One region of the Lysinibacillus sp. NPDC096418 genome, then DNA from elsewhere that is predicted to be linked to it. Evidence: riboswitches for the same ligand, from Rfam matches in the RefSeq annotation. Region 1 holds a riboswitch; the other holds the start of a gene.

Region 1 (5,473 bases):
ATTTTTGGGGCACTCCCTTGTTGTTCTTCTGTATAAGGATTAATAATGTAAATACTTCCACCTGGTGTTACATCATGTTTATACCAGCTATCTTTGTTAACTTGAGGTACCGTTATCTCGTTTTTACCAGGTACTAGAGCGACATCTCTTCTCCAATTTGCAAAAGAACCATCTTGTTGCGCAAAAGATAACTTTGGTAATGGACCATTTGTATTTGCATCAACATATACTGTGATTTTGTCTCCAGGCTGTGCTGCAAATCCTGTAGGCTGTAGGTTGTTACCGAAGCCGAATTTTAAGTTTTCTTTCGCGTGCTTCACCATATCTCCACGTTGTTCTGCTACAACAATAGTTCCTTCACCGTTTACTTCACCTTGTACAATCTTTTTAGCTAAATCTAAACGTTCTTTAAAAATATCATACAGTGGGTGTGCTTTCGCTTCATTTTCTAATGCATTAATTTTATCTACACTATTGAATTCTGGTACTACCGCACTCATTGTTCCGTCCGTGAAGATATTATCTACTTTATCTGCTACAGCATCTTCTGTATAGAATGCTAATTCTGCTAAGGAAGCCCAGTTTTGAGTAGATTTCTTGACCTTAAATTTAACGCGTTTAAATGTAGTAGGTTCAAATTTAGCTTCTACTAATCCGGCGACTACATTATGTCTCCCAGTTGTCACAAGCTGATACGTATCACCTTTAGACGTTTGAGAAGCATAGATTTCGAACTCTTCAGCGAACCCTTTACGGTCAGATTTTCTTGCCCCATACATGATTCTGTTTAGTTTTACTGCTTCTTTGAATTCTACTTCTACTTCATTTGTGAAATCAGTTGAATTACCTTTATTCGTTTCCCAATAAGTATCTAGGTCGCCATCAATGGCGTTTCCAATTACGGCACTACCATAGTTACCCGCATTGTTTCGAATACTCTTAATGTTGTCATTATCCACTTTAAATAATTTGGAGTAGTCTTCATTAGCGTAATGCTCAAATGGTTTTGTTGCAGCTGTAGTTGCTTCTACTTTTTCTTCATTTAGTAGTACTTTGGCGTTTTCGAAGTCCTCCTTATACAGTTCATATAGAGGATGTGATTGAGCACTTTGCTCTAACGCTTCTAATTTTTCTAACGTATGGAATTGCTCAGATACTTTATTTTGGTGTTCGTCCGTAAACAAGTTGTCAATCTTATTAGATATACTATCTTCTTTATAGAATCTGAATTCTGCTGCGAACGGTCTATCTGTATATGCTTTCTTGAATTTAAACTTGATTCGTTTAAACTTTGTAGGTTTAAATTTGAATTCTAAGAAATCACTTGTTCTTACCGCTTCGCCACTAGAAACAAGTTGGAATGTTTCCCCTTTACTAGTTTCAGATGTGTAAATTTCGAATTTTTCTGGGAAGCCTTTTTGATTCACAGATCTAGCTAAAAAGGCTATTCGATCTAGCACTTCTGCTTGATTTAATTCGAATACTACTTCATTTGTAAAGTTCGCAGCATTGTTCTTGTTTGTTTCCCAATGAGTGTTTGGTTGATCATCTAACATAAATTCTGGTTTTGTAGTAGGATAGCTACCACCATTTGTTGTTACTTTTGATACGTTAGAATTTGGCATTCTGAACGTGTCACTATAAGCATTTTCGAATTCTGTGCCATAGCCTTTTAATTTTGAAACAGTTGCTGTAGTTGATTCGATATCCTTTTGATTTAGAAGGGATCTAGCATTTGCTATATCTTCTTTAAATAGAGAATAGAGTGGATGAACTTTTGCCTCTTCTTCTAATTTATTTAAAGCATCTATTGTATTAAACGATTCGTTTACAGTACTGAATGTATTATCTGTAAATAGGTTACCCATTTTGTCAGATACTTGGTCTTCTTTATAGAATAAGAACTCCGAAGCACTTGCCCAATCTTGATTTGCTTTTTTATAGATAAACTTTAAACGTTTAAATTCAGTGGGCTTAAATTGGATTTCAACAATATCTCCTGTAGAACCTTTATATTCACCAGAAGAAACTAATGAAAAGTCATCACCTTCATCTGTAGATGAACTGTAGATTTCAAACTCTTGTGCAAAACCTTTACCTTTCGCGCTTGATTGACGGGCAGCGTAAACAATTCGATTTAATGAAGTTGTTTCGTTGAAGTTAAAGATAACCTCATTAGTAAAAGTTGCATTATTGGCCTTACCTGTTTCCCAATGGGTATTCATATCACCATCGATTGCTTTTGAAAGGGGAGATCCAGAGTAGTTCCCGCCGTTGTTCGAAATTGATAGGATATTAGATTTGTCCATTTTAAAGACTTCATTATATGTATTTAGTAAGTCACTTCCGTATAAATAAAACTTACTTACACTAGCATTACTTACTTGTTTAATGTTACTTGTTGTTGTAACTTTTGTTTCTTGATTTTGATCAGCTAAGACATTAAATGGTGCACCGACTAAACTTAAAGCCATAGCCGCGGCTGTTGCAATTTTAATTACCTTCATTTAAATTTCCTCCTGATGAATTATTCCAAAGATGTACATAAAAAAACTACTCAATAAGAGTAGTTTTTTTCCTATAAATGTTTCATAAAAATAGTGTTACCTAATTATGAAACTATAGAATAATAAAAAGTAGAATGTACTCTTCGGTAGCTGGCTGACATAGTAATAAACCTTAGCCCCTATAGCTTTGCGTCCCTAAATTTCTCTAGGTTTGCCTATTTAGTTTACAGCTAAACAATATCATATTAAAATTTTGCTCCCAAGGACAAATCGTACTATATTTTATTGCTACAAAAGCAGGTAATATAGCTGAAATATCATAAAGTTGGAAAATTAATCTATCTGATGTAATAGGAAATAAGGAGTGTGATTCCATTATGGTGAACTTTTTTGTAAATCTAGGGTATTACCTGTGACGCTAATCCCGAAGGAGTTACGCTGGCTCCACTTCAATCAACAAACGCTTTATTCAAAATGTTAACCCCACCTTTTGGTGATGAGCAGATTTAATGATCATTTATGACGAAGTGGTTGAGAATAGGGGGAATGGTTAATTGACCTATAATCTTCACAAAATGAAGATGCTGTGTAATTCTTAGTGGTCAAATTATTTGTATCATTCATCGAGTTGTGACACAGTTGTAACATCCAACGATTATATTAATATAGAAATTCAGTATTTGAGGGGAAAAGAATGCGAAAGTTTTTTAAATTTTTACTTCTATTGCTTACAGTAGGAGTGTGTGTTTTTGTTTATGCAACATTTATCGAATCGAAGTTACTAACTGTTAAGTCACATGAATTTTCATATACACCGCAGAGCAAGGAAAAAGGGACATCCATTAAAATTGCTCATTTTACTGATACGCAAATAGGCGAATTCTTTAGTATGGATCAGTTCAAGAAAGTTGTTAAGAAAATTAATAAACAAGAGCCCGATATGATTGTTTTTACAGGCGATTTATTTGATATGGGTGCTACGGAAGTGGAGATTCAAGAGATTATAGCTCTCTTGAAAGAAATGAAAGCTCTTTATGGGAAATTTTCGGTGTATGGTAATCGAGATGTAGGGGGCGGTATGGAACGAAATTACGAACGCTTACTAACGGATGCTGATTTCACTCTTTTAAAAAATGAAGAAACAACTATTACTTTGTCGAACGGGGAAGAGCTACTTATATATGGATTAGATGACGCACTGTTAGGTTCTCCAGATATAGCTGATATAAATAAAGTGCTTTCTCGAAATGAAAATACACTTGTGTTATTACATGAACCAGATGTAGCAAAACAATTTGAATCAACGGAGCATGCTATAGTTTTGGCTGGCCATAGTCATGGAGGGCAAGTATATTTACCATTTATCGGACCTCTCGCTACTACTGCTTTAGCTGAAGAATACGTGAAGGGATGGTATACCCTTTCTGGGAGCCAAAATCCTAATTTATATGTGAATTCTGGAATTGGTAATACAAAACTACCATTTCGTTTAGGGAATATCCCACAAGTGGCACTTATAAATTTAAGCTTTTAAGAACACAACGTTTATTCGAATAAATTAAACAAAAAATCAGCAGAATCAAAATGTGATTCTGCTGATTTTGTATTTACAAATGATTTTAGATGAAGCGAGCAATATCTTCTAATGGTAGACGCGATGATCCAAATGCTGGTGCAGCCGCTTTACCAATAGCGATAAGTACGATTGGGAATTGATTTTCAGGTAATTCAAATCGCTCTGCAAATTTCACTTTGTCAAAGCCACCCATCGTTACTGTATCAAAGCCTTTTTCTTTTGCAATAAGCATAAGTTGCATTGAAATTAGACCTGCATCAAAAGATGCGATGTTTTGTCTTACTGCTAATGGAGCAGCAGGGTACATGCGCTGCGTATTACTAATTGTGATATTCTTTTGTTCTTCACCCATATGTCCTTCAGTTACATTTTGAGTGTAGATTTTTTCTACGTTTTTGTACATTTCAGCATCACCTAAAACGGCAATAACTGCTGAAGATGTTTCAATTTGTTCTTGATTATTAGCAATTGCACGAAGTTCTTTTTTCGTAGCATCGTCTTGAATAACGATGAATCTCCAAGGTTGTAGGTTACTTGAAGATGGAGCACTTGTTGCTTCAGTAAGGATTTCTTCAAGTTCTTTTTGCGTCATTTTAAAGGTAGGATCGTATTTACGAACTGATTTTCTCTCGTGCATAATTGTATATAAATCTTTAGTTGTTGTTGTTGTCATTGTATTTCCTCCTCTAAACTTACTAATGATAAGTTAATAAATAGAATCTTACCATTAGTAAGTTTGTGCGTCAAATAAAAAATATTATGTGTTACAATAGGAGAAAACCAATTCACAGGCGGGAGGTTATTATATGACTCAACCGAATTGTACACATATATGCAGCAACTACCATCAAGCGATTGAATTTATAGGGAAACGATGGATGGGCATGATTATTTATACTCTATTATCAGGTCCAAAAAGGTATCACGAAATCCACGCTACGATTCCTGGAATATCAGACCGTTTACTTACAGACCGTTTAAATGAGCTTGTAAATGCAGGCTTAATTAATAAGAAGTTCATCGATTCTTCTATAAAAAAAGTGGAATATGAGTTAACACCTAATGGTTTAGCGTTTCAAGAAGTCATTAAGTCGATTCAAAAATGGATAGATCTATGTGACTTTGAAAAGACAACAAAGGAATAATAACAAAAAGCTCATTACCACAAGGATGTTTGTTTGCACCGCGTTGCGAGATGGCAACACCTGAATGCCAGCAAGCACCACCTGAAATGCGAAAACTTAGGGATGGAATGGTGAGGTGTATTCATGCAACTTGAAGCAAAGAACGTTGGATTTCAATACGGGGACGGTCCGTGGTTATTCCAAGGGGTCAATGTTACGCTAGAACCAGGAGAAATCGTTGGCATTACAGGTCCGAGTGGACGAGG
Region 2 (5,473 bases), on a different contig from region 1:
CTTCATAGCGCCCTAACACAGTTGCCTGTTGAACACCTACAATAATACTTTGAAGGCTAACAGGTATATTCAATGCAGGAGCCACCTCGAAAAAAGCTGTAATCGCAAGTGCCATATTACTTGCTTGATGTTGCCCTTTCATTTTTCTTTTAAGAATCGTAAGTGTTAGACCGTTTTCATCATTCGTATACTTTTCACCTGTAGTCGACTGCTCAATGTAAAACTGATCGCCCAACTCTAGTACATGTGCATTTTTCTTACGTGATTCCTCATAAACAGCAGCCTTTGCTTCTTGAGGCATTTCACCGATAATGACAGGGCGATTTTGTTTAATAATACCTGCTTTATGATGCGCAATACTTGCAATGGAGTTCCCTAAAAACTTTGTGTGCTCTAGCGCAATGCTTGGAATAATGGAAACAATCGGCGTTACGACATTCGTGCTATCAAGCAAACCACCCATCCCTGTTTCAATTAACGCCACATCAACATGACTATTCACAAAATGTAAGAAAGCTACTACCGTCAGCAATTCAAAATCAGTCAACTTTCCGCTTAGTCCAGCCTTATGCATTTGCTCAAATACGCCGTCCATCTCTCCCGTAGTAATGGATAAACTTGCTACTTGTATTTGGTCATGTACATCTAAAATACAAGGCGACATAAACTTACCAACACGCAAACCATGCTCTTTCGCAATTGCTTCTATAAAAGTAAGCGTAGAGCCTTTACCATTTGTACCAGCTATATGGACCACTTGAAACTGTTGCTCTGGATTCCCTACCAATGATAATGCTTCTTGAATTGCTGTCAGTCCAGGTTTGATGACATCATCACTTTGTACCGACCATTTCTCTTTATAGCGATCAAATTGCGGAATCATCCTACTACCTCCAAGAGCGCTTTACGTGCTTCCGCTATAAAATATAAAGAACCGGTAATGATCAAAATATCAGCCTCTTCTTTTCTCTGTATTTCCGCATCAATAACTTGCTGCCAATCTGAGTTATACACTTTTTGGGGATGCTGTGATAACGCTGCTAATTGCTCTGCTGGCATAGCATTTGGTAAAGAAATTTGCGTAAAGGCCATCGAGTTTGCTACTTCATCCATTAATGCAATACTATTGGCGTGATCCTTATCAGAAAGCGCTGCATAAATAAAGTTATAGTTTCGATTTGGATAGACATCTTTTAATGTTTGGATCAGTGCTGCTGTACCTTCTGAATTATGTGCACCGTCTAAGACAATATTATTGGCAACTTGCTCAAAGCGACCTGCCCACTGCGCTGTTTGTAGTGCCTTGCGTATAGTAGTGTCTGAAATTTTTACATGACCTTTTTCTTGTAGCACTAACATCGCAGTCATTGCAAGACTAGCATTTGCTACTTGGTGTAAACCTGCCATTTTCAATACAATATCTTGCATCTGCACCTCTTGATTTTCATAATCGAAATGCTGCATCCTTTCATATTGTTGTTGCGTCGTAACCTTAAAATCTTCCCCTAAGATACGACACTCTGCATGACGTTCTTCTGCCACTTTACGTATGACTGCAAGCGCATCTTCATTTTTCACCCCAACAATAACCGGTACATCTTCCTTAATAATGCCTGCCTTTTCAAAAGCTATTTTTGCATACGTGTCTCCTAAAAAAGCGGTATGCTCTAATGAAATCGTCGTAATTATAGAAACAAGAGGTGTAATGACATTTGTAGCATCTAAACGTCCGCCAAGACCTGTTTCAATCAACGCAAAATCAACATGAGCTGCAGCGAAATATTGGAACATTATTAACGTTATCACTTCAAAAAAACTTGGATAATCGCCGTTGTAATGCGTTTCAACAATATGTGCCACCGCATTCATGTACTGCAAGAATTGTGCATCAGGAATCTGTACACCATTAATTGTTATACGTTCGTTGACACATTCTAAATGCGGTGATGTAAATGCCCCTACTTTATAGCTTGCCCCCTCTAGCATTTCACGTAGCGCATTTACAGTGGAACCTTTACCATTAGAACCTGCTAAATGAATTACTTTTAGCTGATTTTGTGGATTATCTAGATAAGCCAGCACCTCACGCATCATTACTAATGGTGCACGTTTATGGTCAACTGCCTTTAATTTGAAAATAAAATCTGTACATTGTTCCATCGTTGTAAACAAACCAAACACTCCTTATGTATGCAATAGCTCTATTTTAGTACAAAAGTTGCCTCACACACACACAATTCGCACTCAATTTAAAAGTGGCTATCCAAAAAGTCTCTTTAAGCTTAACATCTAGCTTTCTATATGGTAAAAAACCGCTGCGCTTTCCACGGACACAGCGTCAGTCGCAACCCTCACTACGCGCGATTCGTTGCGTCTTACATCTTGTGCATACTCCTGCCGCTACGTTTCACTCACGCTTTCGTCGTGAAAAATGTTCCCGCAGGAGTCTACGCGGATTTTTACCTATATATCAAAAAACAGTATGCCGGAAGTACTCTCAGCATACTATTTTTACTTTTAGGACTGCCCCTTTTAAATTGAGGATAACTATTGCAACTGATACTCCATTCCAAGCAGAGCACCCATATCAGCTAAGATAATCTTCGCATCTTTATTTAAATAAGGATGAACATCTGATCTTTGAACTAATTCAAATGAGTTCTTTAATGTTCTTTTTAACATAGATATATCAAAGTTCGAACAATATTCATTGATTTTATTGATTGTTAATAAATCTGCACGTGTTAATTTATTGTTTGTTCCGTCGTTTACTTTGCTATCCGAAATTACATGCTTGATTAACACTTTCGCATTTGCATTAAGGAGTCTATAGTATTTTGCTTCTGATAATTTAAGGAGATTTATCTCTATGATTGCTCTCGCATTAACAAATTCTAAATTATCACAGGCCGTATTTACTTTCGCAATGGTTGTTCCTATATTTCCAGACATCAGTAACCTCCAACATTTAACATTACTTTATTGCATAATAAAAGGCCATTCTAATTACGATAGAATAGCCAAGAGAATTATTAATAAATCCTTTTCTTTGGTAACCAGGCGATCATAGCATTTCAGATTAAAAATAATCTTTATACCTTAGACCCTAGGCTTTGCGCCCTGCCTTTTCAAGCAGTTTGCCTTTGTCTATTATACTAAGTTTAAAATATCATACTATACAAAAAGACCTATTTCAATAGATTTATTTCATTACAAATCACACAAATAGCAAAAAACAGCGAATGACCAAAAATGTCATCCGCTGCAATAAATTAATTACATATTTTTCAGTTCTTCTAAACGTTTTAGTACTAACGCATGTTTGCTTTCATAATCTGCTAATTTCTCACGTTCAGCATTTACTAAAGCTTCTGGAGCTTTTGAGACAAATTTTTCGTTTGAAAGCTTTCCAGACACTAACTTAACTTCTTTTGCCCATTTTTCTAACTCTTTTTCAAGACGAGCAATTTCTTCTTCTAAGTTAATGAGGCCGACTAGAGGTAAGAATAGCTCTGCTCCCGTTACAACAGCTGTCATTGATTGACCTGGTGCTTCTAAGCCTTCACCAATCGTTAACGTTTCAGGGTTACAGAATTTTTCTAAATACGCTTTATTTGCTTCAAGTACACTTACAGTCGCAGCATCTTTTGCTGAAATGAATAATGGTACTTTTTTGCTCATAGGTGTATTTACTTCCGCACGAATATTACGTACCGAACGTATAATATCCATAAGCAATTTCATATTATCCGCTTCTTCTGCGAAGTGTAAGTCATCACGAACTGTTGGCCATGCTGCCACTGTAATAGACTCACCTTCGTGTGGTAAGTGTTGCCAAATTTCTTCCGTAATAAATGGCATGAATGGGTGTAATAAACGCATCGTTTGATCTAACACGTACGCTAAAATTGAACGCGTCGTTTTCTTCGCGGCTTCATCATCACCATTCATTGGTAATTTCGCCATTTCGATATACCAAGAACAGAAATCATCCCAAATGAAGTTATATAGCTCACGGCCCACTTCACCAAACTCATAACGTTCTGCTAAAAAAGTAACGCGTTCGATTGTTTCATTTAGACGAGTTAAAATCCACTTATCTGCAACAGATTTTTCACCAGTTAAGTCGATTTCATCATATGTCATGCCGTCCATGTTCATTAATGCGAAACGAGAGGCATTCCAAATTTTATTGGCAAAGTTCCATACCGACTCTACTTTTTCTGTTGTGTAGCGTAAATCTTGACCCGGTGATGAACCTGTTGCTAAGAAGTAACGCAGTGAGTCAGCGCCGTATTGTTCGATCACATCCATTGGATCTACACCATTACCAAGTGATTTACTCATTTTACGACCTTCGCCATCACGTACTAAACCGTGAATTAATACATCTTTGAATGGCCGTTCACCCGTAAATTCAAGCCCTTGGAAAATCATACGTGATACCCAGAAGAAAATAATGTCATACCCAGTTACAAGCGTACTTGTAGGGTAATAGCGTTTGAACTCTTCGCTTGCTTCATCTGGCCAACCCATAGTTGAAAATGGCCATAATGCAGATGAGAACCAAGTATCAAGAACGTCTTCATCTTGCGTCCAGTTATCAGCGTCAGCTGGCGCTTCTTTTCCAACGTAAATTTCACCTGTTTCATTGTGATACCATGCTGGGATTTGGTGACCCCACCATAATTGACGAGAAATACACCAGTCGCGAATGTTTTCCATCCAACGAGAATATGTGTTTTCAAAACGAGAAGGTACAAAGTTTACTTTGCCTTCCTCATCTTTTTGAAGTTCAAGGGAAGCATCTGCAAGTGGTTGCATTTTAACGAACCATTGTGCTGAAAGGTAAGGTTCTACTACTGCGTCAGTACGTTCAGAGTGACCTACAGAATGCATATGTTCTTCGATTTTAATTAACACGCCAGCTTCTTGTAAATCAGCAACGATTTGTTTGCGGCATTCAAAACGATCCATACCGTTATATTTGCCCGCAAGCTCATTCATTGTGCCATCTTCGTTCATTACTAAAATACGTTCTAAATTATGACGATTACCAACTTCAAAGTCGTTCGGATCATGCGCTGGTGTCATTTTTACAACACCCGTACCAAATTCCATATCTACATATTCATCAGCAACAATTGGAATTTCACGGCCTACGATTGGTAAAATAATTGTTTTACCAATTAAGTCTTGATAGCGTTCATCTTTCGGGTGAACAGCTACACCAGAGTCACCAAGCATCGTTTCAGGACGTGTTGTAGCTACTTCTACGTATCCTGATCCATCTGCTAATGGGTACTTCATGTGGTAGAAAGCACCTTGAACATCTTTATAAATTACTTCGATATCTGAAAGGGCAGTTTTTGCAGCTGGATCCCAGTTAATAATACGTTCCCCACGATAGATTAAACCTTTTTCATAAAGTTGAATGAATACTGTTTTTACTGCATCTGAAAGACCTTTATCT

Evidence for each region. A riboswitch is a leader RNA that binds a small molecule or an ion and turns the genes downstream of it on or off. The one in region 1 is predicted to bind cyclic di-GMP.
Region 2: another riboswitch for cyclic di-GMP. It lies ahead of ACIQZG_RS01270 (hypothetical protein); the one in region 1 lies ahead of ACIQZG_RS06150 (NPCBM/NEW2 domain-containing protein).

Annotation. Positions count from the first base shown of each region.
Region 1 is NZ_JBIWEY010000004.1:104,112-109,584, reverse strand. It holds gene ACIQZG_RS06150 (NPCBM/NEW2 domain-containing protein) at 1-2,507, opposite strand, end outside; cyclic di-GMP riboswitch class I at 2,650-2,733, opposite strand; gene ACIQZG_RS06145 (metallophosphoesterase) at 3,202-4,041, shown strand; gene ACIQZG_RS06140 (nitroreductase family protein) at 4,127-4,756, opposite strand; gene ACIQZG_RS06135 (winged helix-turn-helix transcriptional regulator) at 4,890-5,228, shown strand; gene ACIQZG_RS06130 (ABC transporter ATP-binding protein) at 5,352-5,473, shown strand, end outside.
Region 2 is NZ_JBIWEY010000001.1:260,980-266,452, forward strand. It holds gene ACIQZG_RS01260 (bifunctional folylpolyglutamate synthase/dihydrofolate synthase) at 1-883, opposite strand, end outside; gene ACIQZG_RS01265 (bifunctional folylpolyglutamate synthase/dihydrofolate synthase) at 880-2,172, opposite strand; gene ACIQZG_RS01270 (hypothetical protein) at 2,548-2,952, opposite strand; cyclic di-GMP riboswitch class I at 3,049-3,152, opposite strand; gene ACIQZG_RS01275 (valine--tRNA ligase) at 3,277-5,473, opposite strand, start outside.